DNA from 3 places in the Chromobacterium sp. W521 genome. Region 3 is predicted to be linked to each of the others. Evidence: predicted binding sites of a transcription regulator. Region 3 holds the regulator's gene; each other region holds the start of a gene.
What was found. The regulator FNR, encoded in region 3, switches genes on or off when oxygen is low (the NO sensors DNR and NnrR bind a similar motif). The targets are predictions, from matches to a motif close to TTGATNNNNATCAA.
Positions count from the first base shown of each region.

Region 1: ACUXV1_RS19895 (quaternary amine ABC transporter ATP-binding protein) is a predicted target of FNR. The motif match lies at 1,663-1,676, and genes of this name have one in related genera.
Region 2: ACUXV1_RS20390 (adenosylcobalamin-dependent ribonucleoside-diphosphate reductase) is a predicted target of FNR. The motif match lies at 1,819-1,832, and genes of this name have one in related genera.

Region 1 is NZ_JBRBAF010000014.1:49,830-53,104, forward strand. Features, by position in the region: gene ACUXV1_RS19885 (aromatic ring-hydroxylating oxygenase subunit alpha) at 1-135, shown strand, start outside; gene ACUXV1_RS19890 (FAD-binding oxidoreductase) at 128-1,243, shown strand; gene ACUXV1_RS19895 (quaternary amine ABC transporter ATP-binding protein) at 1,719-2,765, shown strand; gene ACUXV1_RS19900 (ABC transporter permease) at 2,845-3,275, shown strand, end outside.
Region 2 is NZ_JBRBAF010000015.1:70,642-73,916, reverse strand. Features, by position in the region: gene ACUXV1_RS20395 (DUF748 domain-containing protein) at 1-1,750, shown strand, start outside; gene ACUXV1_RS20390 (adenosylcobalamin-dependent ribonucleoside-diphosphate reductase) at 1,992-3,275, shown strand, end outside.
Region 3 is NZ_JBRBAF010000005.1:21,994-25,268, forward strand. Features, by position in the region: gene ACUXV1_RS08600 (RNA methyltransferase) at 1-225, shown strand, start outside; gene ACUXV1_RS08605 (DUF1853 family protein) at 215-1,138, shown strand; gene fnr (fumarate/nitrate reduction transcriptional regulator Fnr) at 1,420-2,166, opposite strand; gene hemN (oxygen-independent coproporphyrinogen III oxidase) at 2,276-3,275, shown strand, end outside.

The DNA.
Region 1 (3,275 bases), on a different contig from region 3:
CGCGGCATCAACGGCTCCGCCTATCGGCCCGGTCCTTATTCGCCGTATACCGAGTCCTTGGTGGAGAAATTCACTCAATGGTACACGCAGCGTCTGGGCGATGGCCTGGAGCGGGAACGGCGGGACCATGAATAGCGCGCCGCCGGTCAGCCTATTGGACACCCTTCCGCAAACCGCCGACCTGCCGTTGTGGCGCGCCGGCGAGGATGGCCTGCTCGTCTGCGTTCAGGCGCGGGAGGAAACTCACGATGTGAAAACCTTCGTGTTCCGCGCCGAACCGCCGCGCCGTTTCCATTACTTGCCTGGCCAGTTCATCACGCTGGAGCTGGACATCAACGGAGTTGCGGTCAACCGCTGTTACACGCTGTCGTCCACGCCCACCCGGCCGGACCGGGTGTCCATCACCGTCAAACGCATTCCCGGCGGCGTCGCTTCCTCTTGGCTGCATGAGCATCTGCGGCCGGAAATGGCGCTACGGGTATTGGGGCCAGCCGGCGAGTTCAGCTATGCGCGCCACCCTGGTTCGCCCTATCTCTTTCTGTCCGCAGGCAGCGGCATCACCCCGCTGATGTCGATGACCCGGGCGTTGACCGACCTGGCCTCCGGCGCCGACATCCTGTTTGTACACAGCGCGCGCTCTCCGCGCGACATCGTGTTTCGCAAGGAACTGAGCCTGCTGGCCAGCATCCATCCCACCTTCAGCCAGGCGGTGATTTGCGAACACCGGGCGGGCGAACCGGATTGGGCCGGCCTGATTGGCCGGTTGGATCGGACGCTGATTGAGCGCATGGCGCCGGACTTGCTCGCGCGCCAGGTGTTCTGCTGCGGTCCCGCGCCCTATATGGCCGGGGTGCGGGAGCTGCTGAAACTGTGCGGTTTCGACATGAGCCGTTATCACGAGGAAAGCTTCAACTTCGCCGAGCTGAGCGCCGCGCCGCCGGACGAAGGAGGGTGGACGCCGCAGCCCAGCGTCGAGAGCCGCGGTTTCAATGTGCGCTTCGCCAAAACGGGTGACGATTTGTCGGTGGCGCCGGGACAGACCGTGCTGGCGGCCGCGTTGGCCAAGGGCATGCGTCTGCCTGCGTCCTGCACCCGCGGCGTGTGCGGCAGTTGCAAGAGCCGCCTGCTGGAAGGCCGGGTGGACATGAGGCATCAGGGAGGCATCCGGCCGCGCGAAGTGGAGCAGGGTTATTTCCTGCCTTGCTGCAGCTTGCCGCTGACCGATCTGGTGGTGGATCGCTGAGCGTCTGCCCAAAGTCTCGCGAGCCGCGGCGAAACAAGGCGAGAGCAAGCTAAAAAGCGGGGTGCACAAGCGATATTGCGCGTTTTGAGTGTGTTTTCAACAAGGCGCCATTGAAGCGCGGCAGCCTTTGACAGGTCTGAGCGCGCGTCCGTCGCCTCCCTGTCCTCCACGCCTGCCCGGCCGCGGCGGGCGTTTTTGTTTTCAACGCCGTATCGCCGAAGCGCGGCAAGCTTTGAGCAGGTTCTAACGGTGGGTTGCGGTTTTTTTACGACACCGGCCAGCCGGGCTGGAGACGAAAGCCGGCACTGGAGCCGGCGGCCAGGCCTATGCCAGCCGGTTTTGCGCGCGGATGTCGGATTTGAGCGGCTTGATGTCGGAATACCGTTACTTGGCGAGGCCCTTCCTTTCTATCTTGAACCTTGATTTGCGTTAAACATTGTTCGAATTGTCGGCGGTCGCGCCGAAGGGAGCGGGGATGCAAACGATCAAGGTCGAGGTCAGCCACCTCTACAAGGTGTTCGGCGGCAAGCCGGCGGAAGTGATGTCCTTGCTGCGGGCCGGCGAGAACAAGGACGAAGTGTTTCGGCGCACCGGGGCGGTGGTGGGCGTTAACGACGTATCGTTCTCGGTGCGCGCAGGTGAAATCTTCGTGCTGATGGGCTTGTCCGGCTCCGGAAAATCCACGCTGATTCGCCTGATCAACCGCTTGCTGGAGCCGAGCGCCGGCCAGATCCTGCTGGACGGTCAGGACCTGACCCGGCTGTCGCCCAAGCAATTGGTGGCCTTGCGCCGCCGCGACATGAGCATGGTGTTCCAGAGCTTTGCGCTGATGCCGCACCGCACGGTGCTGGACAACGCCGCCTTTGGCCTGGAAGTGGCCGGTCTCGGGCGCAAGGCCCGCGAGGCGCGGGCGCGGGAAGTGCTGGAGCAAGTGGGGCTGGCCGACTTCGCCAGCAAGTATCCGCATCAACTCTCCGGCGGCATGCAGCAGCGGGTGGGCCTGGTGCGCGCGCTGGCGGTCAATCCCTCGCTGATCCTGATGGACGAGGCCTTTTCAGCGCTGGACCCGCTCAAGCGCGCGGAGTTGCAGGACTTGCTGCTGCAATTGCAGCGCGAGCAGCGCCGCACCATCGTCTTCGTCTCCCATGATCTGGAAGAGGCGCTGCGTATCGGTAGCCGTATCGCCATCATGGAGGGCGGGCGGCTGGTGCAGGTGGGCAGCCCGCGCGAAATCATCGAATGTCCGGCCGACGACTATGTGCGCAACTTCTTCAAAAGCGTGGACACCTCGCGCTATCTGCAGGCCAAGGACCTGATAGAAGCCGCGCCGCCGCCGCGCCTGGCTGCCGCATCGCATGTGGAGCCGTCCTGTAGCCTGTCCGATGTGCTGTTGCGGCTTCAAGCACAGGCCGAACCGCTGCAGGTGCGGGACGGCGACGGCCGCTGCCTGGGCGTAATCACCACCAGCAGCGTGCTCAGCAAGTTGTCCCAGCACCGCCCAAGCGCGGCCTCCCACCACTGAACCCCCAACGGGCGTCGCCGGCGCGGGGGCGTGGCTCTCGTCGTCCCTGGCGCGCCCGGCGAGACGAGGAACACGCCGCATGTCCGACACCAGCCCCCAGGCTCCGCTGCCGATAGGCAGCTGGGTCAATCAGATCATCCATTTTCTGTTGGAAAACAATGCCGGCGCCTTCGACGCCGTCGGCGGCGGCATCGACTGGTTCGCTACCCTGGTGGAAGCGTTATTGCAGGGCGTGCCGCCATGGGCGCTAGCCGGCTTATTCGCTGGCATCGGCCTGTGGCGTCTGGGCTGGAAGTTTGCCGTCTTCGTCTGCGCGGCGCTGGGCCTGATCTGGGCCACCGGCTTCTGGAGCCAGACCGTCGCCACGCTGGCGCTGACCCTGTCCGCCACCTGCGTCAGCCTAATGTTGGGCGTGCCGCTGGGCATCTGCTGCGCCCGCTGGCGGCTGGCCAACGCCCTGGTACGGCCGGCGCTGGACTTCATGCAGACCATGCCGGCTTTCGTTTATCT
Region 2 (3,275 bases), on a different contig from region 3:
CGACCGCGGCCTGCCCAAACCGGTGAGCGTGGCCTTGTCCGGCCTGGGCGGCATGGTGGAGGTGGACGACGGCCAGCGGCTGGCGGTGGACCTGGCCGGCAAGCTCAACGGCGGCAAGCTGGCGGCCAAGGCCGATATCGACGCCTCCGCCGGAGCGCTCAAGGGCAAGTTGCGCGCTGACGGGGTGCAGCTGGCGCCGTTGGCGCCCTACGCCTTGAGCGGCACGCCGCTGCGTTTTGGCGGCGGCGCGCTGTCGGCGGATTTGAACCTGGATGTTGGCGCCCGCGGCTGGCGTGTCGGCGGCTCAGCCGGCGTGACGCGGCTGGCGGTGTACGAGCCGGGCGAGAAATTGCCCTTGCTGGGCTGGCGCGATCTGCAAGTACGCGGCCTCAGCGCCCAAGGCATGCCGCTGAAAGTGGCGATTAACGATGTGCGGCTGCAAGCGCCGGCGGGGCGACTAGTACTGGACGAGAAACGCGAGCTCAACGTGGCCCGGCTGTTTGCCGGCCAAGGGGGCGCCAAGCCGGCCGCGCCCAAGGCTAAGCCGGGGCCGCTGCCGTTGGTGGAGGTGAAGTCCATTCACGTGCAGGGAGGCCGGGTGCAGTTCGCCGACCACGGCATGAAACCGGACTTCGCCACCGATATGCACAATCTGCGAGGCTCCATCCAGAACCTGTCCACCCGCGCCAATCGGCGCGGCAACATCACGCTGGACGGCGACGTGGACCAGTTTGGCGACGTCAAGGTGCGCGGCGCGCTGTCGCCGCTGGCGCCCACCGACAACACCGACATCACGCTGGCCTTCCGCAATATCTCCATGGGCACGTTGAACCCGTATTCGATGAACTTCGCCGGCTGGCAGGTCAAGGACGGCCGCTTGTCGGTGGATCTGCGCTACCTGCTGGAGCAACGCCAGCTCAAGGGTGAGAACCGGGTGGTGATTGATTCCCTGCAACTGGGCGACGAGCTGCCGGACAGCGAGTACAAGGGCCCGCGGCTGCCGTTGCGGCTGGCGGTGGCTATTTTGGAGGACAGCGATAAACGCATCGATCTGGACTTGCCGGTGGCCGGGAGCCTGGACGATCCGCAGTTCAGCTACGGCAAGATCATCTGGAAAGCCATCGTCAACGTGGTGACCAAGGTGGTGACCGCGCCGTTCCGCGCATTGGGCGCCTTGCTGGGCGGCGAGGGCTTCGACGATATCCGCTTCGTGGCCGGCGAGGCCAATGTGACGCCGCCGGAGCGCGAGAAGCTGGTCAAGGTGGCTGGGCTGATGGTGAAGCGGCCCAAGTTGATGCTGTCGATCAGCGGCGGCTACAACGCCAACGCGGACCGCAAGGAGATGGCGCGCGCGCAAACCGATCTGGCGATCTTCGCCGCCGCCGGTCATCAGCTGGGAGCCGGCGAGCCGCTGCCGCAGCCGGACATGCAGGACGGCGAAATCCTGTCCGCGGTGAAATCGGTGTACGGCAAGCAGATCGGCCGCTTCAAGCTGCTGGGCCACACGCTGAAGCCGGGCGGACCGTCCGGAGCGGCCTTGGGCAAGCTGTTGCGGGACGAGTTGATCGCCGCGCAGAACATCACCGACGCCAGCCTGCAGCAATTGGCCAAGCAACGCGCCGCCAATGCGCGCGCGGCCATGATCAAGACCGACCCGGCCCTGCAGGAACGCATCCAGTTGGGCGAGCCGGTCAAGGTCTCCGCCGGCCGCGACGGCGTGCCGCTGGAGGTGAAACTGAAGACGCCGTGAGGCGACGGCCGCGCGTCGTGTTTTTGCCCATGACAATAGGGAAAAACGGCGGCGGGGTGGAATAGCGCTTGATATGTGTCAACGAACGGCGTAACTACATATAGTGTAATACGCCGTTTTTCTTTTCCAGATGTTGCGTATTGGACGTGTCGAAACCTTTTGCGGCCCACACGGTCCATTGCATGCTGGAAGGGGGCCGCCCTGGCCGCCGCAGGCCGCAACTCAAGAGGAACCGGGAACCATGAAGCAGGAAAACATCGCCGCCATGACCGAGCAGGATATCTCCCGCGAGGTATTGCTGGAAAAATACGCCAAGAACGGCGAACACAGCGTGAGCGAAGTGCGCCTGCGCGTGGCCAAGGCGCTGGCGGCGCTGGAAAGCGACCCGGCGCGTTTCGAGCCGCTGTTCTATCAAGCGCTGGAAAACGGCTTTATTCCCGGCGGCCGCATCAATTCCGCCGCCGGCACCGATTTGCGCGCCACCTTGATCAATTGCTTTGTGCAGCCGGTGGGCGATTCGGTGTCCGAAACCGAAAACGGCAAGGTGGGCATTTACGAGGCGCTGCTGCAGGCCGCGGAAACCATGCGCCGCGGCGGCGGCGTCGGCTACAACTTCTCGCGCATCCGCCCCAAGGGCGCGCGGGTCAAGGGCACCAACAGCCGCGCGTCCGGCCCGGTGTCCTATATGCGGGTGTTCGACCGCAGCTGCGAGACGGTGGAGTCCGCCGGCGCGCGTCGCGGCGCGCAGATGGGGGTGCTGGATATTTCTCACCCGGACGTGGAGGAATTCATCCACGCCAAGGACCAGGGCGATTTGCGCAATTTCAACATCTCGGTGGGCGTGTCCGACGACTTCATGCGCGCCGTGGAAGCGGACGCCGCCTGGGAACTGACCCATGCGGTGGAGCCCTCGTCCGACGCCTTCCCCGGCAGCTACCAGCGCGAGGACGGCCTGTGGGTCTACCGCGCCGTGCCGGCGCGTGAACTGTGGCGGCAGATCATGGCTTCCACCTATGACCACGCCGAGCCGGGCGTGCTGTTCATGACCCGCATCAACCAGGACAACAATCTGTCCTATTGCGAGGTGATTGAATCCACCAACCCCTGCGGCGAGCAGCCGCTGCCGGATTACGGCTGCTGCGACCTGGGCTCCATCAATTTGTGCCGCCATGTGCGCCAGCCGTTTGGCGATAAGCCCAGCTTTGATTTCAAGAGCTTCGAGAAAGTGGTGCGCATGTCGGTGCGCATGCTGGACAATGTGCTGGACCTGACCGTGTGGCCGCTGGAGGAGCAGCAGCGCGAGGCCCAGGCCAAGCGCCGCGTCGGCCTGGGCTTCACCGGCCTGGGCGACGCGCTGATCATGCTGAAGATACGCTATGACAGCGAGGAGGGCCGCCGTTTCGCCAGCCGCATTTCCGAGGCGATGCGTGACGCCGCCTACGACGCCTCCGTGGATCTCGCCATCGAGAAAGGCGGTTTTCCGCTGTTCGACGCCGACGCCTACCTGGCCGCTCCGCATTGCGCC
Region 3 (3,275 bases):
GGCGAGGTGGAGGGCTTCTGCGGCCATCTGGAACAGACCATGGACAAGATCGGCTACTTCCGCCGCCGCAACAGCGAGCGGATGATGCGCCGGATGCGCACCCTGTTCAACCGCGCCGGCATGCTGCGCGAGGAGATCGACATCCTGCGCGGCTTCCTCAAACAGGTGCAGCGCGCTGCCGACGGCGAAGTCCGTCGCGACGCGCCCGGACCGAATGGCGAATAGGCCGCCATTCACCCTGCCCTACGCGCATCCGGCGGTGCGCGATCTGGCTTTTCTTCTCACCGCGCCCTCCCCCTGGAAAAGCGGCGCGGACATTCCGCCGCACCGGCTGCTGGGCCCCGACGGCCCGGCGCTGCTGCAAGCGCTGGACGCTCATCCCGACGAGCTGCGGCACTGGCTGGCGCGCCAGCCCACCCGCCGCCTGGGTCATTACGCCGAGCGCTTGCTGTCGTTCTGGTTCCGCTTGGCGCCGCACATCGAACTAGTCGCCAGCAATCTGCCTGTGCGCGGTCCAGACGGCCGCACCGTCGGAGAATTCGACTTCCTTTTGCGCCTGGACGGCCAACCGCTGCATCTGGAAGCCGCCAGCAAGTTCTACCTGCAGCTGGGCCGCAGCGCCGATACGCTGACCGGTCCCAGCCTGCGCGACGCCTGGGCGCTGAAAGCCCATAAGCTGCAGACCCAACTGCGTCTATCCCGCCACCCCGCGGCGCAAGCGACGCTGCCGGAAGGCTTTGCCGGCTGCGCGGTCGGCGCCCGGCTCAGCGGCTGGCTGTTCCACGCTCAAGACACCTCGCCGGAACCGCCGCCCGGCGCCCTGCCGCTATACGGGCAATACTGGCCGCTGCGCGGCGACTGGCCTGCGTTGAACGCGGACTCCCGCTGGGCCTGGCTGCCCAGGCTCAGTTGGCTGGCGCCTGCGCGCCTCTCGCGGGAACACACCGCCGATGCGGCGGAACTGCGCGCGCGGCTGGAACAGGCAGAGGCACCGCAATTGCTTGCCGAACTGCAACCCGGCCCGGACGGCGACTGGCATGAAGTGGCGCGAGGCTTCGCCGTTCCGCCGGGATGGCCTCAAGAAGCGCCGTTGTCGCGCTTGTTGCGGCAAATCGCGGACTGCGCGCCGCCGCAATGAAAAAGGCAAGCCTCATGGCTTGCCTAAGAGGCTGTTCATAATCTGCTGCGCTTCGTGATACGCCCCACGGTGAGTACCGCTTCGAAATGCTCATGTACCACTTGACCATTCCGCTTTCTCAGCGGTTTTCGCCTTGTCTCGCTCTTGCTCGCTAGATTTTGAACTGGCTCTAAGAACCTGTTTACGATCCGCTTTCTCAGCCGTTTTCGCCTGACCTCCTCTTGTATCGCGAGATCATAAACACGCCTTGCGTCTTTCGAGGCTCCGCAGAAGCGGCGGGATCAATGACCGTTGGCGTGAGCGCAGCCGGAAATCAGCGCCTTCAACTCATCCACCATCACCAACTGGATGTGCTTGTGATCGACCGTGATCCAGCCTTGCTGCTGGAACTTGGACAACGTGCGGCTGACGGTTTCCAGTTTCAAACCCAGGAAGCTGCCGATTTCCTCGCGGCTCATGCGCAGGATGAAATCATTGGCGGCGAAGCCGCGAGTGGACAGACGCTGGGACAAATTGAGCAGGAAGGCGGCCAGGCGTTCTTCCGCCTTCATGTTGCCCAATAGCAACATTACATTTTGATCGCGAACGATCTCGCGGCTCATCAGTCGGTAGAAGTGGTGCTGCAAGGTGGGAATTTCGCGGCCCAGGCTCTCCATGCGGCTGAACGGCAACTCGCACACCTCGCTGTCCTCCAGCGCGATGGCGTCGCAACCGTGAACATTGGCGGAAATACCGTCCAAGCCCATTAGTTCGCCGGACATGTGAAAGCCGGTCACCTGCTCGCGGCCGTCCTGACTGGCCACGCTGGTCTTGAAGAAGCCGGTGCGCACCGCGAACAGCGAGCGGAAGCCCTCGCCGCTGCGGAACAGGTACTCGCCGCGCTTCAAACGGCGGCTTTGACGGATCACTGCGTCAAGCTGGGTCAGTTCCTCGCGGTTGAGCCCCACTGGCAGACAGAGTTCCTTCAGGCTGCAGTTGGAGCAGGAGACCTTCAGGTTATGCAAAGAGATATGGTTCTGATCGGACATGGCATGTTTAGTACAAGCTTGCGACGAAGCTTGACCCTTATCAAAGCGAAATTCGCAGGATTTCCGCAAATTTACCAGTCCACCAGAGGTTTTGCCATCCAAATACGACATGAAGACCACCCACCCATTTTCTCCTGCCCATTTTGAATTCGACCGCGCTCTGATTGAACGCCTCGACGGGACAGGTCCTAGATATACGTCATACCCGACAGCAGATCGCTTTACGCCGGGTTTTGCCGAAAGAGACTACATCCACTGGCTACGGCAGCGCAGCATCGGCGCCAACCGGAAACCTTTATCATTGTACGCTCATATACCTTTTTGCAACACTATCTGCTACTACTGCGGTTGCAACAAGATCATCACCAAGGATAGCGGCAAAGCCGACTTGTATCTGGACTACCTGGAAAAGGAAGTCCAGATGGTCGCCTCCTGTCTGGGGCGCCGAGAGCAGGTGATACAGCTGCATTTCGGCGGCGGCACCCCGACTTTCCTGTCCGACGCGCAACTGGAACGATTGATGACCTTGCTCAAGACTCATTTCGAGTTCTTGAAGGAGGGGGAGTATTCCATAGAAATAGACCCGCGCAAAGTCAGTGCGGCTACAATTTTCAAGCTGGCCGAATTAGGCTTCAACCGCATCAGCGTCGGCATTCAGGACTTCGAGCCCGCGGTGCAGCAGGCGGTGAACCGCGTGCAGTCCGAAGCGGAAACTCTAGAGGTGATCCAGGCGGCGCGCGACGCCGGCTTCAAATCCGTCAGCGTCGACCTGATCTACGGCCTGCCCTTGCAGACCCGTGAATCGGTGCGTCGCACGCTGGACAAAGTGATCGCCATAGGACCGGACCGGCTGGCGCTGTACAACTACGCCCATTTGCCCACCGTGTTCATGCCGCAACGCCGCATCAACGAGGCCGATCTGCCGTCGCCGGAAACCAAGCTGGACATCCTGCAGGACTCGGTGCAACGCCTGGCCGACGCCGGCTATGTGTTCATCGGCATGGATCACTTCGCCAAGCCGGACGACGAACTGGCCTCCGCCTTGCGCCAGGGCCGGCTGCAGCGCAATTTCCAGGGTTATTCCACGCATGCGGACTGCGACATGATTG